Regions from separate parts of the Kribbella sp. VKM Ac-2571 genome, predicted to be linked through region 2. Evidence: riboswitches for the same ligand, from Rfam matches in the RefSeq annotation. Region 2 holds a riboswitch; each other region holds the start of a gene.
What was found. A riboswitch is a leader RNA that binds a small molecule or an ion and turns the genes downstream of it on or off. The one in region 2 is predicted to bind thiamine pyrophosphate.
Positions count from the first base shown of each region.

Region 1 (10,515 bases), on a different contig from region 2:
CGCAGCAGTCCGGTCCGCCGCGGCCGGCGGTTCAGGGAGTTGAGTAGCTCGGGTACGAGATCGCTCGTGCTTCGGCTGCCGCGCTGATCTACCGTGAGAACGAAGACCATGCCCTGCACCTCCTTCCGAACGGGTTAAGGCTACAGTCTTATTCACGTAGAGTGAAGGCCAAAACCTGAATCGGTTCAGCCAGTTACTCCCCGTATCCGGCCCGGAGCCCGATTCGCGCCGGGCCGGACGGGTTTTGTACTCAGTCCGTGATCGGCAGGTAGAGCTTCTGGTCGCCGGCCTTGAAGGTCTCCGACATCTCCGCGAAGCCGGCCTCGATGGCGTCCGCCGACGTCAGGCCGTGTTCCTCGGCGTACGCGCGGATGTCGGCGGTGATCCGCATCGAGCAGAACTTCGGGCCGCACATCGAGCAGAAGTGCGCGGTCTTCGCGGGCTCGGCCGGCAACGTCTCGTCGTGGAACGACCGAGCCGTGTCCGGATCCAGCGAGAGGTTGAACTGGTCCTCCCAGCGGAACTCGAACCTTGCCTTGGACAACGTGTCGTCCCAGGCCTGCGCGCCCGGATGCCCCTTGGCCAGATCGGCCGCGTGGGCGGCGATCTTGTAGGTGATCACGCCGGTCTTCACGTCATCACGATCGGGCAGGCCGAGATGCTCCTTGGGCGTGACATAGCAGAGCATCGCCGTACCCAGCCAGCCGATCTGGGCCGCGCCGATCGCCGACGTGATGTGGTCGTACGCCGGTGCCACATCAGTTGCCAACGGCCCCAACGTGTAGAACGGCGCCTCCCCGCACAGCTCCTCCTCGAGCCGGACGTTCTCGGCGATCTTGTGCATCGGCACGTGTCCGGGGCCCTCGATCATCACCTGTACGTCGTGCTCCCAGGCGATCCGGGTCAGCTCCCCCAACGTCCGCAACTCGGCGAACTGCGCCTCGTCGTTGGCGTCCGAGATACAGCCCGGCCGCAAACCGTCCCCGAGCGAGAACGTCACGTCGTACTCGCGGAGAATCTCGCACAGTTCCGCGAAATGCGTGTAGAGGAAGGACTCCTGGTGGTGCGCCAGGCACCACGCGGCCATGATCGAGCCGCCACGCGACACGATGCCGGTGATCCGCCGCGCGGTCAGCGGCACGTACCGCAGCAGTACGCCGGCGTGCACGGTCATGTAGTCCACACCCTGCTCGCACTGCTCGATCACGGTGTCGCGGTACACCTCCCACGACAGCGCCGCCGGATCGCCCTTGACCTTCTCCAGAGCCTGGTACAGCGGCACCGTCCCGATCGGCACCGGCGAGTTCCGCAGGATCCACTCCCGCGTCTCGTGGATGTTCTTCCCGGTGGACAGGTCCATCACGGTGTCCGCGCCCCACCGGGTCGCCCAGACGAGTTTCTCAACCTCTTCCTCGACCGAGCTGCTGACGGCGGAGTTGCCGATGTTCGCGTTCACCTTCACCAGGAACTTCTTCCCGATGATCATCGGCTCGCTCTCCGGGTGCTGCCGGTTCGCCGGGATCACCGCGCGTCCGCGCGCCACCTCGGCCCGGACGAACTCGGGATCGAGCCCTTCCCGCAGCGCGACGTACCGCATCTCCTCGGTGATCACCCCGGCCCGCGCGTGCCCGAGCTGGGTCCGCGACTCGCGCCCGGCGATCCACTCGCGCCGCAACGCGGGAAGACCGGCCTGGACGTCGATCCGCGCCGACGCGTCGGTGTACGGACCGGACGTGTCGTACAGGTCGAAGTGCTCGCCGTTGGTGAGATTCACGCGGCGCGCCGGTACCCCGAGCTCTCCGCGATAGATCTTCTCCGAGCCCGAGATCGGGCCCGTGGTGACGGCCGGGCGGATCGTGCTGACATTCACCATGCTGCTGCTCCCTACGCCGGAATTACCCGGACAGGTTCGGCGGTCGGCGGCGCCGGGTTCCAGTGTTTGATTCCTGGCCCAGCCGCCCTCTCAGCCCACTACGGTGCGAGCTCCCGCGATCTCCAGTTGTCACCGCACACCCTAGACGAAGCCTGTAAGTTCTAGAGATGCGAGATCTTGTGTACCCGCCCGTCGTCGCTTTCGCGAAGACCGCGTTCAAGGTGCTGGACCTGAAGATCCGCCTGACCGGCGCCGAGAACGTGCCGCGGACCGGCGGGGCATTGATCGCGCTCAACCACATCAGCTACGTCGACTTCATCCTCGGCGGGTACGGCGCACTTCCGGCCAAGCGGCTCGTCCGGTTCATGGCGAAGGAGGTGCTGTTCCGCAACCGGTACTCCGGCCCGTTGATGCGCGGAATGCATCACATCCCGGTGGACCGGGACGCGGGTGCCGCGTCGTACCAGCACGCCCTGGACCATCTCGCCGCGGGCGAGGTCGTCGGTGTGTTCCCGGAGGCGACGATCAGCCGGTCGTTCGAGCTCAAGGAGTTCAAGTCCGGCACGGTGCGGATGGCGGCGGAGGCCGGCGTACCGGTGCTGCCGATGATCCTGTGGGGCACGCAGCGGATGTTCACCAAGGACCACCCGCGCGACTTCACCCGGCACCGGCCGATCTCGATCAGCATCGGCGCGCCGATCACCGTGACGCGTGACGACGACCCGGCCGAGGCGACCGCGCACCTGCGGTCCACGATGGCCGGGATGCTGGACGAGACGATCCGCGCCTACCCCGAACAACCGGCCGGTGCCTGGTGGTTGCCGGCCGCGTACGGCGGCAGCGCGCCGACTCCCGAGGAGGCCCAACGGCTGGACGCCGAGGAACTCGCCCGGCGGGCAGCGAAACGTCAGTAGACCGGACCAGACCTTGACCCTCGGGCAGTTACGAGGGTACGAAGTCTGTCGTTGACGGAACAGGAACCTGGGGGGTCCCTGTACGGCGGGCGGCTGCGGTGGCTCGCGTACTAGAGCTTGCGGGGATGGTTTTGTTCGATTCATCGGAAGAACTGCACTTGTTCGACCCGGGGGCGCTGACACCCGCCCCGCACGTGTCCGAGCACATCCCGGATGCCGGGGCGTTCTTCGTCGACTGGGCGACCCGCGGGCTGTCCGCGGAGCGCGCCCGGGAGATCGAGTCGGCAGTGAACGGCCGGCGCAACCAGAACGGCTGGTTCCCGCTCGAGTCGCTGGACACCATCGGTCGCAAGGGTTTCTGGCGTGGCCCACTGACCTACCTGGCCCGGATGACGGCCGACGACACGCGGATCGTGCAGGAGTGGGCCACGGACGGCCTCGGCGGCAACCAGTCGAACCGCATCGAGGCGACCGTCGACCACCTGCTCCACCAGCAGGGCCACGCGGCCGCGGCCACCTGGGCGGTCGCCGTCCGCCCACGCACGTACCTGGACCCAGAGGTCCTCGGCGACCGCCTCCTGGCCGCCTGGGAGTACAACCTCGGCTCCATCCGCGCCAAGGACGTAGCCAAGTCCGTACGCCGCTGGAACCGCTAGAGGCGTCTTCAGGCTGCTGTACGGCGGGCAGCCGCCAGACCGCCCGTCGTACAGCTCAATGGAACTGCGGAATGAACCGGTTCGGACTTACTCGAGGATCAGGTGGGCGAGGCCGTAGACGGCGGCGGCGACGATGCCGGCGGCGGGGATGGTGAGGATCCAGGCGGTGACGATGCCCTTGGCGACGCCCCAGCGGACGGCGGACAGGCGCTTGGTGGCGCCGGCGCCCATCACCGCGGAGGTGATCGTGTGGGTGGTGGAGACCGGGGCGTGCAGGCCGATCGCCATCACGTACAGCACGGTGGCGGCGATCGCCTCGGAGGCGAACCCGCGGGCCGGGTCCAGGTGGATGATCCGCCGACCCAGGGTCCGCATGATCCGCCAGCCGCCGGAGTACGTACCGAGCGAGATCGCGGTCGCGGCCGACAGCTTCACCCAGATCGGGATGCCGTCATGGGCGTTCGCGTGGCCGGTGGTGAGCAGCGCGAGGAAGATGACGCCCATCGTCTTCTGCGCGTCCTGCAGGCCGTGGCCGAGCGCCATTCCTGCCGCCGAGACCGACTGCGCCATCCGAAAGCCGCGCGTGGTCCGGCCGGGGTTGCTGTTGCGGAAGATCCACAGGATCGCGGTCATCAGCAGGAAAGCGCCGACGAAGCCGACGGCGGGTGACAGCACCATCGGTATGACGACCTTGTCGACGATTCCGGACCACAGCACGGTGCTGCTCGAGGCGAGTCCGGCGCCGACCAGGCCGCCGATCAGGGCGTGCGACGACGAGCTCGGCAGACCGAAGTACCAGGTGATCAGGTTCCACGTGATGGCGCCGACCAGCGCCGCGATCACGATCACCAGTCCGTGCTGCCCGGCCGGTGCCGTGATGATGCCCTTGCCGACGGTCTCGGCCACTTCGGTTCCGGCCAGGGCGCCGAGGAAGTTGAAGACCGCCGCCATTCCCAGCGCGACCCGCGGCGTCAGCGCCCGGGTGGACACCGACGTCGCGATCGCGTTGGCGGCGTCGTGGAAGCCGTTGGTGTAGTCGAACGCGAGCGCGATGACGACGACGGCGATGACGAGCGCGAACTCCACGCTCAGCTCTCCTTGACGGCGATCTGCTCGACCGTGTTGGCGACGTGCTCGAAGGCGTCGACCGCCTCCTCCAGCAGGTCGACCACGGTCTTGAACTTCATCACCGTCAGCGCGTCGAACTCGCCGCTGAACAGCTTCGCGATGAGCCGGCGGTGGACCGCGTCACCGGTGTTCTCCAACCGGTTGATCTCGATCCAGTACTCCGCCAGGTCCTTCATGGTCCGCAGCTTGGGCATGTTCTCTGCCGTCAGCTGGGCGGCCCGCTGCAGCACCTCGATCTGCTCGGCCACCTCCTCCGGCAGCTTCTCCAGGTTGAACAGGTGGACGGCGTCGACGGCCTCCTCCATGAAGTCCATGACGTCGTCGAGGTCGGAGGCCAGCCGGTAGATGTCCTCGCGGTCGAACGGCGTGACGAAGGTGGAGTTGACCCGGCGGATGATCGAGTGGGTCGTCTCGTCAGCCGCATGCTCCGCGTCCTTCATCTGGGCAGCGATCTGGTGGCTCGATGAGAGCCCGGTCCCCGCCGTACTGCCGAGCAATTCCGCCAGGATCCGCGATCCCTCGACGAGGTGGTTCGCGGACTCGGTGAAAAGGTCGTAGAACGTCGGGTCGTTCGGACGCAGACGTAACGGCACTTCAAGCTCCGGATGAACGAGGGACAAACCGTGAACATGCTAGGGGGAACCAGCGGTTGACGCGGCATCCGCCCCGATCAACGTAGCGCGTCACGGTGAACGGTGTTTGCGAGGCGCACGGCTGGTAACCGATTGGTTTCAGCGTGTGATCACGGCGTACAGGTCGAAGAGCCCGACCACGAGCACCAGACCGGCCGCGACCCGGAGCACGTTCTGGTGGCCGAGAGCATGGACCGCACCCCCCTTGGTACGGCGGTAGACGGCGCTCACCGCCGCCCAACAGCCCACCGACAGCACGAGCACGACGATCCCGAAACCGGTCCGGACATCCGACGAGCCGTGGCCGGAGGCAAGCAGCAGGACGCCGTTGGCAACCAGTCCGAGCGCCGTACGCCGCCACGCCAGCAGGGTCCGCTCCGGCTGACGGCCTGGATCCGGTGTGCTCATCGCCACATTCACCGCCAGAGCGAGAACAGCAGGCCGATCAGGCCGACCACGGCGATCGTTGCTCCGAGCATCAACGGCAGCCTGGTCACGGGGAGTGCGCCGCCGCGACGGATCGCGGTGAGGTTGAGCTGCCAGCGCCGGAACGCTCCTGCGGTCGTGACGATTCCGGCGATCACCAGGACGATGCCGATGATCCGGGCCGGCCAACGGTCCGGTCCGAGATCGAGGAACTGGACTGCGGACAGCCCGCCGGCGTAACAGGCGAGGGAGGTCCGTAGGTACGCCAGGTAGGTGCGTTCGTTTGCCAGCGTGAAGCGGTAGTCGGGCTCGTCCTCCGTCATCCGCAGCTCACCAGGCCGTTGTCCTGTTTCAATGTCAGCACACGGCGCACGCTACTCGTCAGCTGCGCAGCAAAGGACTCGTCCTGCTCGGCCTTGGCAACCAGCGCCGACACCATCTCCGCGGTCAGCCCGGCCTTGGCGTTGATGACAATGTCGCCGCCGGCCGCCACGAACCGCGTGGCGCGGTCACCGGCCGGGACCGCGGCGACCTCCGCCGCCGCGCCGACGTCGTCGGTGATCACGACTCCACGCCAGCCGAGATCGCCGCGCACCATGCCCTGGATGACGGTCGGCGAGAACACCGCGCGGTTCTTCGGGTCGATCTTCGTGTACGTCACGGTCGAGATCATCACCATCGACGTACCGGCCTTGATCCCGTCCGCGAACGGCTGCAGGTCGGCATCGCCGCGGACGGTGACGTTGTCGACGACCCCGGAGGAGAAGTCGGTGTTGCCGCGTACCCGCCCGAGGCCTGGGAAGTGCTTGACCGACGTCGCGATGCCCGCGTTGCGCATGCCCTGGACGAACGCTGCTACTCCCTGACCCGCTTCCTCCGGCGTGTCGCCGTACTCACGGTCCAACTGGCCGATCGGTGCGTTCTGCGACTTGAGCGAGCTGGGTACGACGTCGGCGACCGGCGCGAGGTCGACGTTGACGCCGGCCTCTTTGAGCTGGCTGCCCCACTGCTCGGCCTGTGCGGTGAGCTTGGAGTTCGACCAGGTGCCCTGCACCGTGGCCGCAGGGATGCGGTCGAACCCGGAGCCCTTGAGGCGCTGGATCTGGCCGCCCTCCTGGTCCGCGGCGATCAGGGGGCGGACGCCCTTCACCGTCGCGGCCGAATTCACCGCGGCCATCGCCGTACGGGTGTGCGAGAGGATGCCGCCGTTGCCGATCAGGAACACGCTGCCGGACTTCTGCTGCCGTACGACGGAACGCTGGGCGGACGTCATACCGGTGGAGTTGATCCCGGTCATGATCAGCTGTGCGGCTTTCTCCCGCAGGCTCAGGGCCTGCAGCTTCTGGTCGACGCAGCCCGCCGCGCTGGACGGCGGTTGCGACGTCGGCGGCTCGGCCGGAGTCGCTGTGTCGCTGGGTGAGTCGCTGGGTGTGTCGCTAGGCGTATCGGTAGGTGTGGCCGCCGGGGAGCTCGGGGCGGTGACCGAGATCGAGGACGACGGCGCTGTGCTCGGCCCGGCGGTCGGGGAACCACCGTCACCACAGCCGGTCGCGGCGAGGGCAGTCAGCGCGATCAGCGTGACCGGACGCCTCATCTCAGTTTCGCTCCCAGGCCGCGCGGTCGATGGTGTCACCGGAATGCCGGGCCAGTGTCGCGCAGACGTCGTACAGGTGCTCGACCTGCTCGGGGCTGAGCGCGTCGAAGATCGCCTTGCGGACCTCCTCGACATGACCGGGTGCCGTGTCGACCAGCTTCTGCCGGCCGAGCTCGGTGAGGATCGCGACCTGGCCGCGACGGTCGGACTCGATGCCCTCGCGCTTCACCCAGCCGTTCTGCTCGAGCCGGTTGACCGCGTGCGAGAGCCGGCTGCGGGAGCCCTGTGTGGCGACCGCGAGTTCACTCATCCGCAGCCGGTTGGCAGGTGCCTCGGACAGCCGGACGAGAATCTCGTAGTACGTGTGCGGAATTCCGGCGTCGCGCTGCAGTTGCTGCTCGATCCGGCTGCTCACTACGCGCTGCGCCGCGATGTACGCACGCCAGGCGTGCGCCTCTGTCTGGTCCAGCCACCGGGGTTCCGCCATCCCCGCAGCGTACTTGTTCACCGAGCCGGATCAGCAGTACTGCGGCCGCACACACCAGCATGCCGACGACGGCGAGCGCGCCGATCGTCTCGTGGAACAGCAGGAACGCGAACACCATCGTGGTCGGCGGCACCAGATAGAGCAGCGAACTGATGCGCGTCGCACCGGAGAGCTTGAGGTTGACCAGGTACAGCCCCCAGCCGCCGCCGGTTGCCAGCAGCACCAGCCAGAGCACCGCGCCGTAGAAGCCCGGCTGCTCAGGCACGGTCAGTCGCTGGGTCGCCGCGGCCAACGCGGTGAACAGGACTGCCGATACGAGGCTCTGGATTGCCAGTGCGTCCAGCGAGTTCGTCGCCGGCTTTCGTTGGCGATCCAGGCAGGTCCCCGCGACCAGGCCGAGGAGACCGCCGATCGGGACCAGGAAGAGGAGCGGTGAACCGTGGCCGGCACTGAGGTCGTCGGCCACGACCAGACCGACGCCGAGCAGACCGAGGAGCAGTCCCAGCCATTGGCGCCCGCTGACCCGTTCGCCGAGCAGCGGCCCCGCGACTGTCGCGATCAGGATCGGCTGGAGCGATCCGATGAGCGCTGTGACGCCGGCCGTGATGCCGTGCTCGATTCCGGTGAAGATCAGGCCCAGGTAGACGAACTGGGTGAGGACCGCCATCCACACCTGGCTCACGAGGTCCCGGCGGGAGATCCGCGGCCGCCGGATCGCCAGCACCGCGGCGGCGATCGCGCCCGCGACCAGGAACCGCCAGGCGAGCAGGTCGAACGCGTTCGTGTATTGCGTCCCCCAGCGCGCGCCGATGAAACCGCAGCTCCAGAACACGACGAACCCGGTCCCGGCCGCCAGCGTGAGCGCCTTGTGCGTGATCATGACAAGACGGTAACCATACCGGTCGGTATACTGTCAGTATGCTCGACCACCAGGTGAGATTGATCGTGGACCGCGAGGTCCGCGCGGCGCCCCGGCTGACCCCGGCCGGCGAGCGCATCCTCGCGGCCGCGTCGACGCTGTTCTACGAGCAGGGGATCCGGACAGTCGGAGTCGACGCGATCGCCGCGGCCGCGGACGTGACGAAGAAGACGTTGTACGACCGTTTCGGGTCGAAGGATCGGCTGATCGCGGCGTACCTGGAGGAGCGGGACCGCGCCTGGCACCGGTTCCTGGACGAACAGCTCGCCGCGCGGAATCCGGCGACGCCCGAGGCGGTGATCCTGGTGCTGTTCGCCGCGCTGACGGACTGGCTGGCCGGATCGCGGAACGGGTGCGGATTCATCAACGCGAGCGTGGAGCTGGCTGCGCCGGACCATCCGGCGATGCCGGTGATCGTCGGCCAGAAGCGGTGGATGCGGTCCGAGTTCGAGGCACAGGCGACGGCGGCCGGCTTTGCGGACGCGGGTGAGCTGGCCGATCGGCTGCTGTTGCTCCACGAGGGTGCGCTGGTCAGTTATCGGGTCGCGGCGATGACCTCGGCGCCCGAGGTCGCGGCCCGCGCGGCCGCCGACCTGCTGGCCGGGTGGCCTCGGGTCTAGGTGTTGCTTCGTTTCGTGATGGTCAGGCCGACGAGGCGGGACACGACCATGGCGACGTACCCGAGGCCGGCGAGCTGTTCGAGCATCACGACCGAGCGTCCCCAGGACGTGATCGGGACGATGTCGCTCAGGCCGGTGCTCGACAGTGTGGTGAAACTCAGGAACAGCAGTTCCATCCAGGTGCGATCGTTGGCCGGGTCAACGGCTGCGGTGAAGCTGCCTGGGACGAGGACCTGGACGAACACGTACAGATAGGCGAAACCCCAAGCCACCAAGGTGAAAGTGGCACCCGTCGCGAAGAGTTCGTCGACACTGACCTCGTGGTCGGAAAGCATGTACCGGAGCAGGCTGTACGCCGCATAGAAGTAGAAGGCCGCATGCAGGGCACCGGAGATCGCGACGATCGGTTCGGTCGGGTTGAACGCGTCGAGCAATGACAGCATCACCGCCGGGATGCCCAGGCAGACGCTGACCCAGGTCAGTCCTGGGGTCGCGCGAACGGAGAAGACCGCGAGCACGAGTACGACGATGCCGAGGATCTCGAACGCGACACGGCCGGAGCGTGACCCCTCCATCGCCGGATACACGAGTACGCCGAGCAGTTGCACCACGAGCAGCACCGCGGACGGGTTCCGCCTGGCGTGACCCAGCACGCTGGTCATGCCTGCTCGCGGGAGGCGATGATCGCTGCGCGGCGGGCCAGCCGGTGACTCCGGCGGATCTCGGCCTCCCGCAACCGCCGACGGTCCTCGTCCGTCTCCGGAACCGCCTGCGGCACCTGCCGCGGCTTCCCATCCTCGTCGACGGCCACGAACACGAGGTACGCCGACGCCACGTGCACCTGCGGACCGACGGCGTCCCACCGATCGGCAGTGATCCGTACGCCGACCTCCATCGAGCTCCGCCCGGTCCAGTTCACCTGCGCGCTGAAGTGCACGACATCACCGACCCGCACCGGGACCAGGAACACCATCTCGTCCATCGACGCGGTCACCGCGGCCCCGCCAGAGTGCCGCGCCGCCACCACACCGGCCACCGAGTCGACCAGCGTCATGATCACGCCGCCGTGCACGGTGCCGAGCAGGTTCGTCTCGTTCTGCGCGGTGATGTGCGACAACGACAACCGCGTCTCCGAGATCGGCCGCGACAACACGCTGCTGGTCATACAACTCCTCGACTCACTCCAACTGAACCTGCGGCAGCGTATCCCGCCCCTGACAGCTCATCCGCCCTGAGCAACACGACCGGTTATCCCGTCATGCCCGA
Region 1 covers NZ_SNWS01000010.1:58,970-69,484, reverse strand. Annotated here, with positions in the region: gene EV651_RS22330 (transposase) at 1-110, opposite strand, end outside; gene thiC (phosphomethylpyrimidine synthase ThiC) at 251-1,873, opposite strand; TPP riboswitch at 1,864-2,000, opposite strand; gene EV651_RS22320 (1-acyl-sn-glycerol-3-phosphate acyltransferase) at 2,041-2,787, shown strand; gene EV651_RS22315 (hypothetical protein) at 2,913-3,443, shown strand; gene EV651_RS22310 (inorganic phosphate transporter) at 3,531-4,529, opposite strand; gene EV651_RS22305 (DUF47 domain-containing protein) at 4,532-5,164, opposite strand; gene EV651_RS22300 (DUF202 domain-containing protein) at 5,303-5,611, opposite strand; gene EV651_RS22295 (YidH family protein) at 5,620-5,952, opposite strand; gene EV651_RS22290 (glycoside hydrolase family 3 N-terminal domain-containing protein) at 5,949-7,223, opposite strand; gene EV651_RS41480 (MarR family winged helix-turn-helix transcriptional regulator) at 7,225-7,638, opposite strand; gene EV651_RS22280 (DMT family transporter) at 7,526-8,590, opposite strand; gene EV651_RS22275 (TetR/AcrR family transcriptional regulator) at 8,629-9,249, shown strand; gene EV651_RS22270 (potassium channel family protein) at 9,246-9,911, opposite strand; gene EV651_RS22265 (acyl-CoA thioesterase) at 9,908-10,414, opposite strand.
Region 1: it holds a riboswitch for thiamine pyrophosphate, as region 2 does, so the genes downstream of both, thiC (phosphomethylpyrimidine synthase ThiC) here and thiS (sulfur carrier protein ThiS) in region 2, are expected to answer to the same signal.

Region 2 (10,515 bases):
CGGCCGCGCGCTGTACGCCACGGTCTCGTCCGGCCGGCAGGCCCAGGCCGTCGGCCGCCTCGCTCTGGTCGACGACTGGGCCGGCATCTACTGCCTCGCTGTCGATCCGGCCTACCGCCGCCAGGGCCTCGCCCAGGCAACCATCCACGGCTTGTTGCAGAAGGCAACGACCGTCGGCGTCGACCACGTCTGGCTCCAGGTGGTCGAGGCCAACGCACCGGCCCGCGCCCTGTACGACAGCCTCGGTTTCCAGACCGTCTCGCGCTACCACTACCGCGTCCGCCCTCTGCCCTGAGCAGAAGCCTTCGGCGTAGCCCCGCGATCGGAGAGGATGTCGGCGTGCTGACTCTCGCGGATCACCGGACCGGCCTGTTGCAACGCGGTACGAGCGGGCCGCCGGTGGTGCTCCTGCACTCGCTCGGGCTCGACAAGCACATGTGGGAGCCGATCATCGATCAACTCGCGGTCGGGCGCCGGGTGTTCGCGTACGACCTGCGAGGTCACGGCGAGGCAGCCGGACCGCCCCGCCCGTTCACGTTGAGCGACACGGCCGCGGACCTGATCGTTGTCCTCGACGAGCTCGGACTGGAGACCGCACATGTCATCGGGCTGTCGTACGGCGGAGCGATCGCCCAGACCGCGGCGATCGAGTCACCCGATCGGTTCGCCTCCCTGTCACTGCTGGCGACGACCGACCGCGCGTTCCCGGAGGTCTTCGAGCGGCGCGCGGCCGGCGCCGAGGTGGACGGGATGGCGGCCCAGGTCGACGAGACGCTGTCCCGGTGGTTCACTCCGGAAGCCCTCGCCGCCGAGACTGCTGGCGTGCGCTACGCGCGGGGTTGTCTGCAGGCGATGAGGTCCGAGGACTGGGCGGCGGCGTGGCGTTCGATGAAGGAACTCGATGCCCAGGGCAAGCTCGGCCACTTCGCCGCGCCGGCGCTGGTGGTCGCCGGCGGTGCGGACGTGTCCGGGCCGACTGCCGTCCTGCGCCAGGTCGCCGACGGCATTCCCGGCGCGGCGTTCCGCGAGCTCCCCGGCGTACCGCATATGCAGACGCTGGAGCGTGCCGATCTGATCGCGGGCGTTCTGGACGACTTCCTGCCTAAAGGTTGAGTTGCTGCAGGTGATCGAGTACGACGAACTCGGCACCCGTCTTCTCGACCGACGTGCGGAGCGGGGTCAGGTCGGTCCACGGGATGCCCGGGTCGTCGAGGGGCTTGTCGAAGTCGTCCCAGTGGGTGGCGATCACCTTCCGGACCGGCTTGATCGTCTGCAGCAGGCGGTCGGTGATGCCGGGCTCGCCGCCCGGAGCAGCCAGTACGACGTCGACCTGGAGTCCGCGCAGTGCGTTCGGGTCGAAGTTCGCCGTACTGAGGCTGAGGATGCGCAGGCCGCCGATCGTGATGACGAACGCGAGTGTGCCGCCCTCGACCAGGTCCTCGATCACGCGCGGGCGCGGCGGGACCTCGTACCGGTAGCCCGGGTACGCGTACGTGTGCCGCTTGCCGCCGCAGGAGTGCAGCGACGGGAACACCTCGATCGTGAAGCCCTCGAACGGGAGGTACTCGCCGCCGCGGACCGGTGACAGCAGGTCGTTCGGCGTCTTCATCGCGCGCAGCATGTTCGCGTGCGTCTCGGTGCAGAGCACGGTGGCCTGCGTCTTCTGTGCGACGTACGGGACGTCGGCCATGTGGTCGTAGTGGCCGTGGTGGACCAGGATCGCGTCGGCGGCGCTCAGGTGCCGGTCGATCACGTCGGGCTTGATCACCAGCTTCGTCTTCGGGTCGGCGCCCTCCGGCGTGAACGTCCCGGTGTGGAACCGGGTCAGCCACGGATCGGTCAGTACGACGCTCTTGCCGCATCGGATCTGCCACGCGTGCGTCCCGAACCAGGTCAGCTCCACCTGCTCGCGCGTCGACCGTCTCGCGGACGTGGTTGCCGCCTCGCTCTGGTTCTCGAGCCCGATCGCCCCGACCACGCCCGCAGCACCGGCCGCCGCCGCGCCCGCCAACATCCCTCTCCGACTCACCTTCACGCTGTTTCCTCTCGTCGTCTGAAACCTCAGTCAAGGCGAGCCCGAGCAGGCATGTCGAATATGCTCTTGCGCATGAGTCGATTGGCTGGAGATATCACCGCAGGTCATTCACGTCATGATCACTGAAAGGCACTTGCAGATCTTCATCGCGCTGGCCGAGGAGCAGCACTTCGGTGACGCGGCGCGGGCCGTCGGCATCACTCAGCCGCCGTTGTCCCAGGGCCTGCGCCGCCTGGAGGCGCTGGTCGGCTCGAAGCTCTTCGAACGCGGCGCCGGTCGCGTCGAACTCACGCCCGCGGGCGTCGCGCTGCTGCCGTACGCGCGGCGCGCATTGACCTCGATCGAGGAGCTGCACCAGGCGGCGATCGCACGTGATCCGGAGGGACCCGAGATCCGGCTCGGTCTGGCGCCCGAGGTTCCGCCGTCGGCGGGTGCGGCGGTGGCCGCGGCCTGCGGCTCGGTGATTCCGGGCAGTCGGGTGACGGTGGTGACCGCGCCGACGAGTTCGCTGGTCAACCAGGTCGGCACGGGCCGGTTGACGTTGGCCGCCGTACTGCATCCGGCTGTTCTGGATGGTCTGGAGGCCGGACCTGTATCTCTCCTGCCGACCTGGGCTCTCGTGCCGGCCGCGACCGTCGACACCGAGGTAGTGGCGTTGCGGCAGCTGAAAGGGCTGCCGATCGCGGTACGGCCGCGGGCCGAGGCGCCGGCGGCGCGGGACCTGTTCCTGGACACGTTGGCGTTGCACCGGCCTGACGGTGGGACGGTCGTGGTGACGGACGAGCGCGCCGGACTCGCGATGGCGGCCGCCGGCCAGGCGATCGTGGTGACCGCCGATCCGGCACTGATCGCACCGGGCGTCGGGCGGCATCGACTGGCCGACGATCCGCTGCCGCTGCGTCTCCGGCTCGTCTGGTCGAGGACGCGTACGCCGTTCCTCCGCCCGAACGACGTGATGGCTCAGCTCACGGAAGCGCTGGCGTCGTGAACGCCCGGATCCGTGGGATCTTCGAGGACGCCGGTGTCCGCGGCTGGATGCACGCGATCTCGCTCGACGATCCGCAGGCGAGCGTCGAGCTGGATGCGGACGTCGTCGTACCGCTGGCGTCGGTCTACAAGTTGCCGTTGCTCGCCGGATTCTGCCGGCTTGTGGACCTGGGCGAACTCGATCCGCGCGAGCGGGTGACGCTCGAGCCCTCGGCGCGAACCGCCGGACCGACCGGGCTGTCCGCGTTCGCGGATCCGGTGACGGTGTCGCTGCGCGATCTGGCCCTGTCGATGGCGACGGTGTCGGACAACGCGTCGGCCGATGCGTTGCTGGACATCGTCGGGCTGCGCCGGCTCGCGGAAATCCTGGAGTCGTTCGGCCTCCGCCGCACCTGGGTCCGCCGCGGTACGGCGGGCAACCTGCGTGACCTGCAGCGCCGTACGGGTGCCAACGATGCGGATGCGGCCCTCGCCGTACTCGCGGACAACGACAGGACCGATCCGGCCGGCGTGTACGAGGCCGCGAACGGGTCAGCGGCCAGTGCGCGCGACCTGACCCTGTTGCTACGGCGGTTGTGGGCGGGGGAGTTGCTGTCGGCGTCGCAGACCGAGTTCGTGAAGACGACGATGCATCGGCAGGTCTTCCTGCACCGGTTGGCGTCCGGTTTCCCGCACGACGGCGTACGTGTCGCGGGGAAGACCGGAACGTTCGGCGCGTTGCGGCACGAGGCCGGCGTGGTCACCCTGCCCGGCGGAGCGGCGTTCGCGATCGCGGTCCTCACACTCGCCGCCCGCGGCGACTTCCGCCAGCCCCGCGTCGACGCCGCCATCGGCGAGGCCGCCCGGGTAGCCGTCGACCTGCTGCGTTAGACGATCGCGTACGCCTCGATCTCGAGCAGGGCATCCGGGCTGAACAGCGCGGCCACCTGGACCGCAGTACTCGCGGGCTTGGTGCCCGGAATGTACTCGTCGCGGACCGTACGGATGGCCGGCAGGAACCCGATGTCAGTGACGAAGTACGTCAGCTTCACGACGTCCTCGAACGTCGCGCCGACCGCCGACAGGCAACGTCGCAGGTTCTCGAAGACCTGACGTGCCTGCGCCTCGGGATCCCCGATTCCGACGAACTGCCCGTCCGGATCCAGCGCCACCTGCCCGGAGATCGCCACCCACTGCCCCCGGCCGGTGACGACGTGGCTGTACCCGTTGCCCTGCGCAACGCCCTCGACCTGCGGATACTCCAGCTCGCTCACATGTTCCTCCAACCGATGTCCGTCCCATCCGACCACATGAGCGGGTGAACTACGCCGGGAGCAGCCGATCCGCGAAGAAGTTCTTCACGAGATCCTGCATCTCGCGGTCGAAGCGGTGCGGGCCGGGGAGGAAGGTGCCCGTGTAGGTGCCGGGACGGTCGAGGAAGTGCTCGGTGAGCTCGCGGTCGGCGGCGACCATGCCTCGCGGCGGGAAGAGCTCGTCCTCCTCGGCATAGACGACGAGCTGATGGTGGCGGCCCCGGCCCGCGGTCAGCGTGGGGTGGTCGAGATCCCGAGCCAGGCCGGGTGTCGTGAACAACCAGGAGTGGGCGTCGACGTACGCCGGGACGAGCGCTTCGAAGGTGGTCATCATGCACACCACCGCCGAGGCCCGGATGCCCGGATCGAGTGCGGTCAGTGCGGCCGCCCTCGCACCACCCCCGGAGAATCCGAAGACGCCGACGTCAGCCACCTCGTCGATTCCACGCAGGACTTCGAGTGCGACCAGGTCGTCGTACGCGACCATCCCGGCGAACGACGTACCGAGGATTCCGGCCGCCTTCGCGATCGTGTGCTCGTGGTGCACGGCAGCGACGTCGTACCGCTCGTCGTCATCGGGGGAGTGGCCCGCGGTGAGCCAGGCGGCCTCGTACGCCGCCATCAGGTCGCGCAAGCCCCGCGGCAGTGGATCCAGGCCGAATCGCCGGGAGCCCCACGCGAAGGTGTCGTGGCACAGCACCACGAAACCGGCGCGGGCGAGTTCGTTCGCGACGGCTCGGTCCTCGTACAGGTCCGCACGCACCCGGAGGGCCTTCGTGCTCGGCCGAGGCGTGTCGACCATCCGCTCCGCGCCGATCGACTTCACGCCGGCGTGGCAGTGCAGCCCCAGCAGACCGGGTCCGAGCGGGCCGTCCGCGGGACGCAGCAACCAGGCGCGCGTCGGCGGACCGAAGCCGGTCGACCACTCGAGCTCACTCCCGTGGACGCCGTCTCCACCCGCCGCCGGCGCCGCGACGCACCGAGTTCGCCTAGAGTTCGGAATGCGGTTTCCCAACGCGACAGGCGACCATGGACGATGGCGGGGTTTGTTCGGACCCGCCCGGGTGCGAGAAAGACGGCTTGATGGGCAGGACACCGAAGGACTCGATCACGATTGCCGACGTCGCGCGGGCGGCGGAGGTGTCGCGCGCGACCGTGTCCCGGGTGATGAACGGGCGCCTCGGTGTCGCACCCGAGATCGTCGCCCGGGTGCGCGCCGCGGCGGAGCGCCTCAACTACCGGCCGAGCGACCTGGCCCGCAGCCTGTCGCTGGGCCGGACGAACATGGTCGCGCTGGTCGTCCCGGATCTCGGCAACCCGCTGTTCCAGCAGATCCTGCGCGGCATCACGAACGCGTCCGCGGCGGCCGGGTACAAGGTGCTGGTCGCCGAGACCGACGAGGACCCGAAGGCCGAGGCGGCGATCGCGATCGAGGCCCGGCGGCGCTGCGACGCGCTGATCATGGTCTCGCCGCGGATCGACGAGGAGGGGCTGCTCGAACTCCTGCCCCAGGTGCAGCCGGTGATCCTGGTCAACCGCCAAGGGCCGGCGGAGGTGACGTCGGTGGTGGTCGACTACGGTCGCGCCGTACGGATCGTCGTCGATCACCTGGTCGGTCTCGGCCACAGGCGGCTCGCGTTCCTGTCCGGTCCGGCGGCGAGCACGTCCAACGTGCTGCGGCTGCAGGCGCTCGCGGTCGCCGAGCGGGAGATCCCGGGGCTGGAGCTCGTCCGGCTCGAGTGCGGCCGGTCGATCGAGGACGGGTACGCCGCGGTGGAGCGGGTGCTCGAATCGCAGGTCACCGCGGTCGTCGCGTTCAACGATCTGGTGGCGTTCGGGCTGCTCGCGCGGCTCAACGAGGTCGGGGTCGCCGTACCGGCCGATCTGTCGGTGGCCGGGATGGACGACATCGGGCTCGCGCGCTTCGCCGTACCGTCGCTGACGACTGTGCGGGTGCCGCAGAAGGACCTCGGCGAACTGGCGTGGCAGCGGTTGCACGCGTCGGTCACGGGGCTTCCGGACGAGGTGGGCGGCGTACCCGAGCTGCGGTTGGCGGTGCGGGCGAGTACGGGGCCGGTGCCGCAGGAGCCGCGCTCCGACGCGTCAGCTGATCAGGTCGGGTGGCAGCAGCAGGGGGACATCTTCGCGCTCGGGAGCTCGGCGGGGTTGCTCGCGCGGTACGAGTTCGGACGGCGCATGCCCCAGGTCCACGCGCCACGTCCTTATCTGCACCCGGTCCGGACGCTCGGCGGCCACCCGCTGACCGAGGTCACCCCGGTCGACCATCGGCATCACTACGGCGTCTCGCTCGCCGTCGCGCAGGTCAACGGCACCTCGCACTGGGGCGGCCGGACGTACGTCCGCGGTCAGGGCCCGACCCTCCTCACGAACCACGGTCAGCAACGCAGCCGCGGCGTAACCGTCAACGACCGCGAGCTGGTCGACGACATCACCTGGTACGACGAGCAAGGGCGGCCGCAACTCGTCGAACGCCGGCGCCTGTTCGGGGATCTCGCGTTCGGTGGCTGGCGGCTCGACTGGCGCAGCGTCCTCACCGCCCGCTACGGCTCGATCCGGATCGAGAGCCCGGCCACCAACGGTCGCGAGGGAGCGGCGTACGGCGGTCTCTTCTGGCGACTGCCTGCCGCGGAGACGACGGTGCTCAGCGCCGACGGCGAAGGGCTGAATGCCGCCTTCGGGTCTTGTAGCCCGTGGCTCGCGTTCGTCCAAGGCGATGTCAGCCTGCTGTTGCTGCAGCCGGACGAGGTCTGGCCGTGGTTCTTGCGATCCGAGGAGTACGTCGGCGCGTGCCCGGCGCTCGCGTGGGAGCAGCCGTTGGTGCTGCAACCCAACCAGGACCTGACGTTGTCGCTCACCGCGCTCCTGCTGGACCGGGCGGTCGACGCGGCCGAGGCTAGAACGTTGGCAGGCCGGTTGTAGGCGACGACGCCAGCGCCGACTGCCATCTCTTCGGCACCCGGCCGGCGAGACGTGCGTTCCGGCCGGCCGAGACGGCGTCGCGCATCGCGGCGGCCATCAGAGCGGGCTTCTCCGCACGGGTCACCGGGGTCGCGAGCATGACCGCGTCGCATCCGAGTTCCATCGCCAGCGCGGCGTCACTCGCCGTACCGATGCCCGCATCCACGATCACCGGAACGTTCGCCGCCTCGGCGATCAGCGCGATGTTGTGCGGGTTGCGGATCCCGAGCGCCGAACCGATGGGTGCGGCCAACGGCATCACGGCCGCGCAACCGGCCTGCTCGAGGCGGCGGGCGAGGATCGGGTCGTCGTTCGTGTACGGCAGCACCGTGAAACCGTCGGCCACCAACGCCTCCACGGCATCGAGCAGCTCGAACGGGTCCGGCAGCAGCAGGTGGTCGTCGGCAACGACCTCGACCTTGATCAGGTCGGTCCCGAGCGCCTCGCGGGCCAGCTTGGCGGTCAGCACGGCCTCGGCCGCGGTGTGGCAGCCGGCCGTGTTCGGCAGTACGTCGATGCCGTGCTTCTTCAGGACGTCGAGCACCGAGCCTTCGTGACCGGTGCCGAGCCGGCGCATCGCGACCGTGGTCAGTTGGGTGCCGGAGGCAATCAATGCCTCCTCCATCACTTCCAGGTTGGCCGAACCGCCGGTCCCCATGATGAGGCGCGACGTGTACGTGCGCCCGCCCAGCTCCAGTGGATCATCCATGGTCAGCCTCCCTGCGTCGCGCTGACGATCTCGACCCGGTCGCCCGGTCGCAGGGTGGTCTGCGCCCATTCGGCCTTGGTCAGCACGTTCTGATTCACCGCGACCGCGATCCCGGTGGAGCGATCGGAGTACTCCGCGATCAACTCAGCCACCGACTTGCCCGGCGGTACGTCGACCGCCGTACCGTTCACCCAGACGGATTCCATCGCTTCCTCCCTACGCCGGAATTACCCGATTCAGGTTCAGCGGTCGGTGACGGTCCGGTCACCCTCTCAGCCCACTTCCTGCGAGCTCCCGCGGACGCTTCGACTATAGCTGACAGCTCAATCGACGGCTGTCCCGGTCAAGAGGGCCGCGAGCTCCGTCGGGCGGTAGAGGACCTGTTTGCCGGTGCGTTGCGGTTCGACGAGGCCGGTACGGCGCAGTAGTTGCAGGTGCTGGCTCACCGCGGACGGCGTCACCTTCAGTTCGCCGGCCAGGTCGGTCGTCGTACGGGGATAGGTGAGGAGCGCGAGGATGTGCGCTCTCGGCGTACCGATCAATTGCGCGAGGTCGTGGCGCGACGGTGGCTCGACGACGGACCACAGGTTGGCCTGACTGCGTGGCGGGTAGCCGAGCAGCGGTTCGGCGCCGGGGTCGAACGGGATGACGGCGTGCGGTCCGAACAGGGTCGGCTGCAGTACGAGCCCGCGACCATCGACGTGTTCGGTGCGGCTCTGCTCGGCTACGCGGTCGACCTTGAGCAGGCCATCGGCGTACGTGATTGCCGGGCCCAGTCCGTTGAGCATCGCGCCCGTCCCTTGCTGGGTGACGACGTGGCCGCGGTAGCTGATGTCGGCGGAGAGGAGGGTGCGCATGCGGCTCCAGTACGGCGCCATTACAGCGTCCCAGTACTCGCTGAGTGCCTCGACCACCTTGTCCACGGTCAGCTCTCCTGGCAGCTCGCCGTTGACCGCTACCAGCTGGCGCTCGAAGGTTTCGGGGTTGACGGTCGCGATCAGGTTGAGCTCGTCGGAGAGCTGGGTGAGCGGCGAGGTCGGTCGTGGCGTCAGGAAGTCCGGACTGCCCATGGTGTCGTTGACGAGCCAGCGCAGTACGGACCAATCCAGGGCAGCGACCTGCGGCTGTACGGTGCGAACCCAGCCGAGCTGCAGCGGGAAGCGGCCGGGATCCCGGAGCGCCCGCAACGACAGCACCATCTCGGCCACCGGCGACACCGCGAACCGCACGTCGGCCAGATCCTGCGAGTTCAGGACGTAGGTGAGCACGGCGCCTCGCATTCAGTCACGACACGAAGTATGGCGGAATTGTCGGTGGCTGGTGGGAGCGTGGTTTCCATGGGATTTCGAGCGATGGACGACGACGAAATTGCAGAGTTCCTGGCGCAGCCGCTGGTGGCCGTGCTGGCGGTCGACGAACCGGGCTGGTCGCCGCATGTGACGCCGGTGTGGTTCCGCCACCTGCCCGACGACAACAGATTCCAGGTGATGACGCCGGCCAAGTCGAAGAAGACCAGACTGCACCGGACCGGCACAGGCGAGCTGTCACTCTCGATCCAGACGGTCGACGGGGCGACGGCGAAGTACGTCAACATGCAGGGGGTGGCGCGATTCCTTCCCCTCGACCCCGACCTGCTGAACGCGATGGTGGAGAAGTACCTGCCGGAGGAGAACCGCGCGGCGTACCTGGCCAACCCACCCGAGGACTCGATGTTCGACATCACCCCCCGCCGCATCACCTCAGCCATCATCGACTGACAGTCCACCGCGCTGCCTCGTCGTACCCCGTATGAGCGACTATTACGTACTCGACGGGGAGCGGACCCAGATCGGGTTTGTGGCCGCACACCGCGTGGGCGGCAAGGTCCACGGCCGATTCACGGCCTTCGAGGGCGCGTTCCGAGTGGACAGCGCCAACCCGGCGGCCTCAACCGGCTGGCTGAGCGTCCAGATGGACAGCGTCGACACCGGCAACGACCGCCGCGACGCCCACCTGCGCCGCGACTTCTTCGGTACGCCGACCTACCCGGCGATGACCTTCGTCGCGACCGCCGTCGTACCGACCGGACCCCAACGCGTCGACGTCACCGGCGACCTGACGATCCGGGGCACCACCCACCCCGTCACCATCCCCTTCGCCCTCACCGAAAGCCCCAACCAACTGGTTTTGAAGGCGTCCCACCCCATCAACCGCCACACCTGGAACGCCAACGCGAACCGTCTGACGACAGCCCTGATCCAGCCCGACGTAGCCCTGGCCCTGTCCCTCACCGCCACCCGGACCTACTCGCAGGCGATCCCGTCGTGGTCGGCGTCGAGGCGGTAGATGTCGGAGCCGATGACGTCGATCGGTCCGTCGACGTACTCAGGCCCGTTCCCACTCCCGCCCGAGCAATCAACGTCACTGGCGATCGGAACGCAACCGGAGTAGTTCGGGTCGCACCCACCAGACTGCTCCGGCGCCTCGACCTTCGTACCCACCGCGGTCACCTGCGAACGCGGCTCCTTCGCAAC
Region 2 covers NZ_SNWS01000011.1:116,823-127,337, reverse strand. Annotated here, with positions in the region: gene EV651_RS24140 (N-acetyltransferase) at 1-295, shown strand, start outside; gene EV651_RS24135 (alpha/beta fold hydrolase) at 340-1,113, shown strand; gene EV651_RS24130 (MBL fold metallo-hydrolase) at 1,103-2,035, opposite strand; gene EV651_RS24125 (LysR family transcriptional regulator) at 2,151-3,023, shown strand; gene EV651_RS24120 (serine hydrolase) at 3,020-3,892, shown strand; gene EV651_RS24115 (RidA family protein) at 3,889-4,275, opposite strand; gene EV651_RS24110 (acetylesterase) at 4,325-5,203, opposite strand; gene EV651_RS24105 (DUF6807 family protein) at 5,398-7,254, shown strand; gene EV651_RS24100 (thiazole synthase) at 7,229-8,002, opposite strand; gene thiS (sulfur carrier protein ThiS) at 8,005-8,208, opposite strand; TPP riboswitch at 8,199-8,310, opposite strand; gene EV651_RS24090 (DUF5937 family protein) at 8,326-9,282, opposite strand; gene EV651_RS24085 (pyridoxamine 5'-phosphate oxidase family protein) at 9,340-9,759, shown strand; gene EV651_RS24080 (YceI family protein) at 9,791-10,327, shown strand; gene EV651_RS24075 (G5 domain-containing protein) at 10,285-10,515, opposite strand, start outside.

Region 3 (10,515 bases), on a different contig from region 2:
CGGATGGATCCGGTCGGGCAGGTACTCGTCGTACTGCTGCTGGGTGGTCTGACGTACGGGATCATCGAGGGCCGGTCCGCCGGGTGGGGGTCGCCGTTGATCATCGGGTGCTTCGTCGTGTGCGTTGTCGCACTCGTGGCGCTCGTGTACTACGAGCGCCGTCGAGAGCAGCCGCTGCTGGAGCCACGGTTCTTCCGGAGTGCACCGTTCTCCGGTGCCACGCTGATCGCGGTGTGCGGTTTCTCGGCGCTGTCGGCGTTCCTGTTCCTCAACTCGCTCTATCTGCAGTCGGTGCGTGGTTTCACCGCACTGCACGCCGGTCTGCTCACGCTGCCGATGGCTGCGATGACCGTGGTGTTCGCACCGGTGTCCGGTTGGCTGGTCGGTCACAGAGGTCCGCGGGTACCACTAGTGGTGGCCGGCACCATGCTGACCGCGTCCGGGCTGCTGCTGTCTCAGCTGACCACTACTACTGCCACCGTGCATCTGCTGATCAGCTACCTGGTCTTCGGACTCGGCTTCGGCATGCTGAACGCACCTATTACCAATGCCGCCGTCTCCGGCATGCCACGGGCCCAGGCAGGTGTGGCCGCAGCCATCGCCTCCACCAGCCGCCAGGTCGGCGCCTCCCTGGGCGTCGCTGTCGCCGGCACCGTCCTCACCGCCCGCCTGGTCGGCTCCTTCGAAACAGGTTTCGTCAGCGCCGCCCTGCTCTGCTGGTACATCATCGCGGGCTGCGGAGCCCTGGTTCTTGTCCTCGGCGTCATCACCACGAGCCGCTGGGCTCGCGGTACCGCGGAGGCGCTTGTCAAAGATCCCGGTGCTGCTCCGACCAGGTGACATGACAAACAACAAGATCGTGGTGTCGGTGCAGGCTTCGCTGGACGGCCGGGTGGCGGCGGAAGGCGGCGCACTCGACTGGATGCAGGTGAAGGACGAGTTGCACGCGCACTTCGTCGACGTACACCGGACGGCGGGAATGTTCGTTTACGGACGGAACACGTACGACGGCATGGCCGGATACTGGCCGACCGCCGAAGGGGCGCCGTTCCTGGTTGAGTACGGCAAGGTCTGGACGGCGATGCCGAAGCTGGTGTTCTCGCGGACACTCCAGTCCGCGGACTGGAACACGACCGTGGTCCACGAGCTCGATGGGCTCGAGGAGTACCGCAGAACCGCCGAGGGCGACCTCTATGTGATCGGTAGCCCACAGCTGATCACTGCACTGGCCGACCGGGACCTGGTGGACGCTTACGAGATCTACGTGCACCCGGTGGCGCTAGGCCATGGACCGTCGATCCTGGAGGGGTTGTCGTCCCGGCAGGGCCTGACGCTGACCGGTGCGCGGACCTTCGACGGGAACGTGGTCAAGCTGGATTACAGCCGCTAACTCTCGACCAGCCCGGCGCGGTTCAGGGCCTTGAGGCGGCCGCGGAGGATCTTTTGGCGGCGCTCTTCGTCGGGGAACAGGTCTAGGTAGGCAGGTCCCTCGGCGGCGAGTAGGTCGTCGTCGAGGCGTCGTACCGTGCCGGCCGGGGCCCGGTGCGTCATGGCTGCCTGCACTGCTTCGCTGTCGATACCTGTGAGGAGTTCGGTGAGCTGCTCCTCCGTAGTGATGCCGAGGCGGTGCAGGATGCCCAGGATCCACGCATAGTGCGTGGTCTTCGCGTGCGGCGCGTCGGGGTAGCGGCGGGTCAGGTACGTCGTCAACGTGCCCGTCGTGAGGTCCAACGGCGCCTTGTCCGATGCGGTCGCGGCCAGCTCGCGGTACAGCCGGTCGATCTCGGTGAACTCGTTGTCGGCGAGCTCCATCAACGCGGCGGCCAGCAGGAACCGCCGGTCGAACTCGGGCTTGCGGTCCGGCGGGATGTCCAGCTTGTACCGGATGTCGTGCTCGAACTCGGCCCACGCGTGCTGGACCGCCGTCCGGACCTGGATCTCCATCACCAGGTTCTTCAGTACGGCGTACTCCGGCAGCTCCCGGCGGTGCTCGTTCAGCCGGACCAGGTAGTGCTTGCTGGCGTACCCGAAGACGCCCTGCGCCCGGGTGTGCGCGCCCATGTCGGTGTGCTCGACGATCTCGAACTCTTCCTCGATCACCTCGCAGACCCGGTCCACCGCCTCGACCAGGAACGTGATGACACGGGCCGCGACCAGGTCGGTGATCTGGTTCAGCGGATCGTCGTACTTCGGTCGGGTCGGATCATCGGGATGCGGCTTCGACGCCTTCGCGAGGAACGACTCCGGATCCTTCGCCCGGGCGGTGGCGGTCAGGTAGTTGATGCCTTCCTCTTCACCGATCAGCTCGTTGATCAGCGCCTCGAGCTTGCGTGCGCCGCCGACGTACTGCTGGTGCACCCGCTCGTACAGCGCACCAGCCTGCGGAACCCACTCCACCATGCCGGAACCATAGTGGCCCGCAGGTCGCTCGTGGTGTCTATCGGTTTCTAGTGATTTCGCTAGAAAGCTGTAGAGACCTGTCGCGACACGCTCTGGCCGTCGATCGGTCAATCTACGGAAAACGCTATACGGCCTCATACAGTGAAAGCATGGATCCGATCCGGAATCCCTATGCGCCCGGCGCCGGTCAGCGGCCGCCTGAGCTGGCCGGACGCGACACCGAGGTGCGGCAGTTCGAGGTAGTGCTCGAACGGGTCGCGGCAGGCAGACCGGAGCGGAGCCTGGTGCTCAGCGGCCTCCGGGGCGTGGGTAAGACGGTGCTGCTCAACACACTGCGTTCGCAGGCGATCAAGCGGGCGTGGGGCACCGGGAAGATCGAAGCACGGCCGGACCAGAGCATCCGGCTGCCGATCGCGCAGGCGCTGCACACGGCGATGCGGGAGCTGGGACACCGGCACCGCGACGACGAGAAGGTCGACCAGTTCAGCGCCGTACTGAAGGCCTTCGCGTTGCGGACGGCGGCGAACGACCGGAAGGGGATCCGCTGGCATCCGCCGGTGGACGTGGCCGCCGCAAAGGGCCGGGCCGACTCCGGTGACCTGGAGATGGACCTGATCGAGCTGTTCACCGACGCCGCGGACCTGGCGGGTGACCTGACGGTCGGGGTCGGGCTGTTCATCGACGAGATGCAGGACATCAGTTCGGACGACCTGTCCGCACTGTGCGCCGCGTGTCACGAGATCTCGCAGCAAAGCGCGCCGCTGGTCGTCGTCGGCGCGGGTCTGCCGCATCTGCCCGCCGTACTGTCGGCCAGCAAGTCGTACTCCGAGCGGCTGTTCCGCTACATCCGTGTCGACCGCCTGGCGCGGGAGGCATGCGACCGGGCGCTGATGGTGCCGGCGGAGAGCGAAGGTGTGCAGTACGACGAGGAGGCGCTGGACGAGCTGTACGCGCAGACGGATGGCTACCCGTACTTCGTGCAGGCGTTCGCGCACTCGACCTGGGACCACGCGCCGGCCTCACCCATCACCATCAAGGACGTCGCGGTCGCAGGACCTGAGGCGTCGGCCGAGCTGACCGTCGGCTTCTTCGGCTCGCGCTACGAACGCGCCACCCCCGCGGAACGCGAGTACATGCGCGCCATGGCCGAGCTCGGCATCGGCGTCGACGACGGCTCCGTCCCCACCGCCGAGGTCGCCAACACCCTCAAGCGCAAACCCCAGTCCCTGTCCCCCGCCCGCGACGGCTTGATCAAGAAAGGCCTGGTCTTCTCCGCCGAACGCGGCACCGTCGCCTTCACCGTCCCCCACTTCGGGAAATTCCTGCGGACGCGGACGGCTTAACGAAACCGGGCTTTCGTGCCTTGGCAGGTATCGGTAGGGTCGAGTGTCATGACCACCCGGCGGAGCGGCCAGCGCGGACACACGCCTGGGCGTCGGCGGAGTGGGCGGCACAGTCGGCGGAAGTCGTACAAGGGTCAGTGGCTTGTGGTGACTGCGTTGGCGGTGCTGGGGACTGTGGTGGTGGCGCATCCGGATGTCGCGCACCGCAACAGCCTGGCAGCGCAGGCGGTTGCAGGGGTCAACGAGGTTGCTCAGGAAGAGCCGGTCACGCCCAAGACGACGCCGGTTCCGATTGCCACGCCGACGCAGAAGTTCACCACTCCGTTGCGACCGGCACCGACCCTGACGCGCAAGCCGAAGGGTGCGAAGCCGAACGTCCTGGTGTCGACCGGGAAGCTCGCCGTGGTGCCTGGGTTCAACAAGGCGACCGGTGTGCGCGACAAGATGACGTACCGCGTGGAGATCGAGCAGGGCGTGTCGGTGAACGGTGCCGCGGTCGCGGCGGCCATCCACAAGACGCTGACGGACCCGCGCGGCTGGCAGGCGGTGCACGAGGTGAATTTCGAGCGGACGGACAGCGTCGACGCCGACCTCCGGATCATCCTCGCGACGCCGACCCTGACCGACAAGCTGTGCCTGCCGCTCGACACCGGCGGTGAGGTCTCCTGCCGCGTCGAGGACCGCGTCGTGCTCAACGCGAAGCGGTGGCTCTACGCGATCCCGGCGTACAACGGGCAGGTCGACCTCTACCGCAGCTATCTGGTCAACCACGAGGTCGGGCACGCGCTCGGCCACGGGCACTCGACCTGCACGACCCCGAAGACCCCCGCGCCGGTGATGATGCAGCAGACCAAGGGTCTGGCCGGCTGCCTGCCGAACGCCTGGCCGACGATCAAGGCCACCTGAGAAACTGGGTACGACGGGAGGGAGCAGACGATGTCATCACAGGACTTCCCGACGTACGGCAGGGACGAGCAGCCCGAGCAGCAGGGGTCCGGCGAGGAGCATCACTACGCGCCACCAACGCCGTACGGCGGCGGCACGTACGGCGCTGGTCAGCCCACCCCGCCGGAGCAGTTCCCGTATGCGCAGCCGCAGGCCTACGGAGCGCAGCCACCGCCGCAGGGCAACCCGACGTACCACCAGCCCCCGGCCTACCGTCCCGGTGCACCGTACGGCACCCCGGCGAGCCCGCAACCGCACGAGCTCCCGACGTACGGCCGCGAGGAGCACTCGCGCGACCCACGTGCCGCCCGGGTCGTCGGCCTGGCCGGGTTCATCGCCGCCATCTACGGGCTGCTGGTCGTCTCCGTGCAGCGCGTCGCCCTCCGTGAGATCTCGCAGGCGCCCGGCTCGCCGCTCAATCACCCGCTCCGCACGGATGTGCTCGACGCGATCGGCCAGCTGCTGCTCGTGGTCGTCGGCACTGCCGCGCTGGTGATGTGGATCCGCGACGTGCTGGCCCGCCACAAGGTCGGTCGCCGGCCTGACCCGGCCGAGCTGGCCGGTCTGCTCCTGGTCGCAGTGTCCGTCGTCCCGATCCTGGTCTGGCTGCTCATGGTGTTGTCCACAGGCCTCGGTGCCAGCGACGATGCGGTCCACCGGCTGCCCACGGCGTACGGCTGGGGTGGTTTCGGCCTGCTGATCCTGGCCGTCGGCCTCTTCCTCGGGTACCGAGAGCTCAAGCCCGACGTACCGAACCCGGTCGTCAAAGGCGCTCCTGCCAAGGCTCCCTGGGAGTGAACGCACCTGTAGTCCTCGTGCCCGGCCTAGGCCTCGGCCCGGAGTCGTACGCGCAGACGGTTGAGCACCTCATCACGCCGTACCACGTGGTCACTCTGCCCGGGTACGGCGAACCGGCCGGCACCCGTGAGGACCTGCACCCCCGTGCCCTCGCAGTAGCGCTGGCCGAGAAGATCCGCGAGCGGTCCGTGCTCGTCGGCCACTCGGCGAGCTGTCAGATCGTCGTCGAGCTGGCGGTCCGCTACGCCGAGCTGGCCCACGCGCTCGTGCTCGCCGCCCCGACCGGCGACATCCGGCTCTCGAGTTGGGTCGACCGCGCGGTCCGGCTCGTCGGCTCCGCCATCCCGGACGCGCCGAAGCTGGTCCGGATCAGTCCGCAATACGCCCGTACGACGCTGCCGTCGATCGCCCGCGCCGGCGAGGCGTCGAGACACCACGACCTGGCCGCAATCATGTCCCACGTGCAAGCGCCGGTGGTCCTCGTCCGCGGCCGGCACGACCTGCTGTGTACGGCGGAATGGGTCGAACGGCTCGCGGAACTCAGCCACGGCGAGGCCCGCACGCTGGACTCCGGGGCGCACATGCCGGTCATCACGAACGGCCCCGAGCTGGCCGCTCTCATAGAACGAGCGGCCGCTCTTCCGCACAGTAGCTGACGAGTTAGACTCATCAGCACAAACCTATGCGGGAGCTCGCACCGAGGACGCGCGGGCTGAGAGGGCGACAGCTGGGTCGCCGACCGCCTGAACCTGACCGGGTAATGCCGGCGTAGGGAGTGGGGTCGCTCATGACCGACACAGCTGTTCGTCCTGCCAGTACTACCGAGGCGCCGCTCGTCCTCACCACCGATGCGCCGCGCACGCTCGGCTTCTTCGACCAGTTCACGCTCTGGGGCAACTTCGGCATCTCGCTGTTCGGCCCGGTGACCGGTGCGCTCGTGGCGGCGTACACCGGCTCGCTCTGGCAGGGGCTGCTCGCCGTGGTCGTCGGCTGTGGCATCGGCGCGTTGGTGCTCGGCGGTGCCGCCGTGTTCGGGTCGCACACCGGTGCGCCCGCGATGGCGAGTCTGCGCGGTCTGTTCGGCCGCCGCGGCTCGATCGCGCCGACCGTGCTGAACATCGCGCAGAACGTCGGCTGGGCGACGATGGAGATCATCGTGATCTCGCAGGCCGCGGTCGCGGTCACGAGTGAGCGGTGGCGCTGGGTGTTCGTCGTACTGGCCGGAATCATCGCCACCGCGATGGCGGTCCGTCCGCTCGGCAGCGTGAAGATCCTGCGGAAGTTCATGGTCTGGCTGGTGCTGCTCGCGTCGGTGTACCTGTTCGTGCAGGTGCTCAGCAAGCCGGTGCACGCCCTGCCTCAGGACAGCGTGTTCGGCTTCTGGCCGGCGGTCGACCTGGCCGCTGCCGGTGTCGTGTCGTTCGCACCACTGGCCGCGGACTACACGCGGCACTCGCGGACCAACAAGGCCGCGTTCTCCGGGTCCGCACTCGGCTACGGCCTGGCGGCGATCGGGTACTACGCGCTCGGTGTCGTCGCTGTGGCAACGCTGCAGACCAACAGCGACGACGTGATCACCGCACTGGTCACACTGCCCGCGGGTGCGGTCGCGCTGCTCGTACTGCTGGTGGACGAGGTCGACGAGGCGTACGCGAACGTCTACTCGACCACGCAGTCCGCACACAATCTGATCGGCCACGTCGACCGCCGCTGGATCTCGGTGGCGATCGGCGTGATCGCCACCGGTATCGCGCTGTTCATCGACCTGGGCAACTACACCCAGTTCCTGTACCTGATCGGCTCGGTCTTCATCCCGCTGTTCGCGGTCGCGATCGCGGACTTCTTCGTGGTCAGCAAGATGAAGTGGGACGTCTCCGGTACTGCGAAGTTCCGCTGGCAACCCACCGTCGCGTGGCTGATCGGCTTCGTCGCATACCAGTTGGTGAACCCCGGCACCGTCTCCGGCTGGTCCCCGTTCTGGACGAACGTCCAGCAGGCCCTCTTCAACGACCACCCCGTCCCCACCTGGCTCGGCGCGACGTACACCTCGATCATCGTCTCGATGCTGGCCGCCGTGCTCCTCGGCCGGATCGGCCGCCGGCAGCCTGCCTGAGCAGGACCAGCGCAACCGCCGGGAACAGCAGCACCGACAACAGCCCGGCACAGACGAGAGCGGCGGCGGTGACCGGTGTCATCAGACCGGTTGCCACGCCGATCTGCGTCGCGGTCACGATGAACGGCAGCGACGTCGCCTGCAGCAGCGCGGTCGCCGCCGTCGCGCGAGCTCCGAGAGTTCGCACCGCGAGGTACGCCGGTACTCCGCGAACCGCTAGCAGTGCTAGCAGGAACAGCGGCACGCGCACGAGCGCGGCCGGGTCGTCGAGCAGCCCGCGCAGGTCGAGCCGGAGCCCGCTCGTCACGAAGAACACCGGAATCAGGAACCCGTACCCCAACGCCTCCAGCTTGACCCGGAAGCGTGGATGCGACGTGGCGTCCCGGTCGACCAGCCCGACCACCGCACCGGCCAGGAACGCGCCGAGGATCGTCTCCAACCCGAACTGCTCAGCCAGCGCGACGAACGCGACCAACAGCACCACGGCGGCTCGGACCCGAATCTCCGCGGTGGTGTCCTGTAACCGCAGCAGCACGCCACCGAGTCGCTGCGACCGTCCAGCGGAGGCGACCACCAGACCCGTGACAACCACGAGCAGAGCGAACAGGCCCACCATGACCAGTCGCTCACCCGCGCTGCCACCTTCGGTCGAGAAAACGAGTGACAGCACCAGTACGGCAGCGAAGTCGGCGACCGATGCTGCCGCAATGGTGAACTGCCCGACAACTCCCTCGGCCTTGTCCGCGTCCTTGAGTACCGGCACGACTAGACCCAACGAGGTCGCGGACAACGTGACTGCCAGCAGGAGTGCGCTGTGCACCCAGCCGACTGCGGAAAACCCGAAGCCGACCAGCCCACCCAGCAGCAGCGTCACCAGGTAGCCCAGTACCGCCAGCCGCAACACCTGTCCGCGCAGCCGGTGCACGTCGATCTCCAGGCCGGCCAGGAACAGCAGAAAGCCCAGCCCCAACAGCGAGACGATCTGCAGCGGCAGATCGATGTCGACCAGGCCGAGTCCATGCGGCCCCAGCACGATCCCGGCCACGATTTCCAGCACGACGGCCGGCACCCGGAGGCGCGGAGCGAGCCCGAGCAGCAGCGGTGCGAGCAGCGCGATCAGAGTAACCGCGAACAGGTTGGTGAACTGCACATCCGGCATACGCGTTCAGTGCCGTCGACGCGGCCGGACGTTACGCGGTCAATCGCGCGGGAAGGTGCGGAAGGCGTCCATCAAGCGGTTGCGGGTCTCGTCGGAGAGGTTCCCGGGTTCCACCTGCCCGACCTCGGCGGCCGTCCGACGGATCTGCTCGACGTAGATCTCGCAGCCGTCGCAGAGCGCCAGATGCTCGACGAATCGCTGCTCGGTCGCCGCATCCAACGCGCCGTCGAGATAGGCGGTGACGAGCTCGACCACTTCCGCACACGTCATGACTCAACTCCGGCGGTGGTGAAGTAGCCCTCCAGCCGGCCGCGAACGGCTGCCCGGGCCCGGTGCAGCAGGACTCGCTCGTTGGCCATGGAGATCTCCAGCAACGCGCACACGTCTTCCGCGGCGTGTCCGTCGATGTCTCGCAACGTCAGCACCACCTGCTGCCGGATCGGCAGGCTGTCGATCGCGGCCGCCACCGTCGCCCGGACCTCGTGGGCGAGGACCTCGCTCTCGGTCGTCGGCCAGCGGTCCGGAAACGCACGCCAACCGCCCGGGTACTGCTCGTGGGCGCCGCGGAAGCGCTCCGGATCGACCGTCGGCTCGTGATCCGGGGCCAGGCTGGTCCAAGGCACGGTCCGTTGTTCGCGGGAGGCCCGCTTCCGGGCGATGTTGACGAGGATCCGGTAGACCCAGGTGCGTAGTGAGGAGCGACCCTCGAAGCGCCCGATCCCTTCGAAAACGGCCAGCCAGGTGTCCTGGACGACTTCCTCGGCGCTGGCTGTGGTGGACACGAACGAGCGGGCCAGCCGCAGCATCGACCCCGACCAGCCGTTCAGCAGACACGCGAACGTCTCCTCGTCCCCGGTCCGTAGACCGGCGACGAGTACGTCGTCCGTCGGCACCCCCACCCCCACAGCCCGACGGTACAGCAGCGCGCCGGGAGTCAGCGGTACTCCGGGTTCTCGAAGTCGAACCGGCAGCCGGCGTCCCACTCGGACCGCTGGTTGCCGTGTGCCGGGACCCCACCGGCGTCCTTGAGCATCCGCGCGAAGTGCAGCAGGTTCCAGGTCATGAAGGTCGTGTTCCGGTTGGTGAAGTCGTTGTCCGGGCCGCCCGACTCTTCGTCGAGGTACGACGGACCCGGGCCGGCCTCCCCGATCCACCCGGCGTCGGCCTGCGGCGGGATCGTGTAGCCGAGGTGCTGCAACGAGTAGAGGACGTTCATCGCGCAGTGCTTCACCCCGTCCTCGTTGCCGGTGATCAGGCAGCCGCCGACGCGTCCGTAGTACGCGTACTGTCCGCGCTCGTTGAGGATCGACGAGTTGCCGTACAGGCGCTCGATCACCTGTTTGGTGACCGAGCTGTTGTCGCCCAGCCAGATCGGTCCGGCGATGACCAGGATGTCGGCGGCCATCACCTGCTCCTGGATCGCCGGCCAGTCGTCCTTCGGCCAGCCGTGCTCGGTCATGTCCGGCCAGACGCCGGTTGCGATGTCGTGGTCGATCGCACGGATCACGTCGACCTGGACCCCTTGTTTCTCGAGGATGCGACGGCTGACGTCGATGAGTCCCTCGGTGTTGCTGACGGCTGGCGAGCGCTTCAGGGTGCAGTTGAGGAACAGCGCGCGAAGGTCGTCGTACTCGGTCATTGATGGCTCCTCAGAGAAGTTCGGCGTCCTGCTCGATGCAGAGCAGGGCTGGGCCAGTGGCGGCGAATAGGGTGGTCATCGCGTCCTCCAGATCCTGACGACGGGTGACTCGCAGACC
Region 3 covers NZ_SNWS01000003.1:60,754-71,268, reverse strand. Annotated here, with positions in the region: gene EV651_RS07645 (MFS transporter) at 1-840, shown strand, start outside; gene EV651_RS07640 (dihydrofolate reductase family protein) at 842-1,390, shown strand; gene EV651_RS07635 (GTP pyrophosphokinase family protein) at 1,387-2,400, opposite strand; gene EV651_RS07630 (ATP-binding protein) at 2,550-3,743, shown strand; gene EV651_RS07625 (DUF3152 domain-containing protein) at 3,792-4,649, shown strand; gene EV651_RS07620 (hypothetical protein) at 4,680-5,486, shown strand; gene EV651_RS07615 (alpha/beta fold hydrolase) at 5,483-6,142, shown strand; TPP riboswitch at 6,161-6,278, shown strand; gene EV651_RS07610 (cytosine permease) at 6,274-7,599, shown strand; gene EV651_RS07605 (cation:proton antiporter) at 7,538-8,758, opposite strand; gene EV651_RS07600 (anti-sigma factor) at 8,798-9,028, opposite strand; gene EV651_RS07595 (RNA polymerase sigma factor) at 9,025-9,663, opposite strand; gene EV651_RS07590 (flavodoxin family protein) at 9,693-10,397, opposite strand; gene EV651_RS41810 (thiamine pyrophosphate-dependent enzyme) at 10,408-10,515, opposite strand, start outside.
Region 3: it holds a riboswitch for thiamine pyrophosphate, as region 2 does, so the genes downstream of both, EV651_RS07610 (cytosine permease) here and thiS (sulfur carrier protein ThiS) in region 2, are expected to answer to the same signal.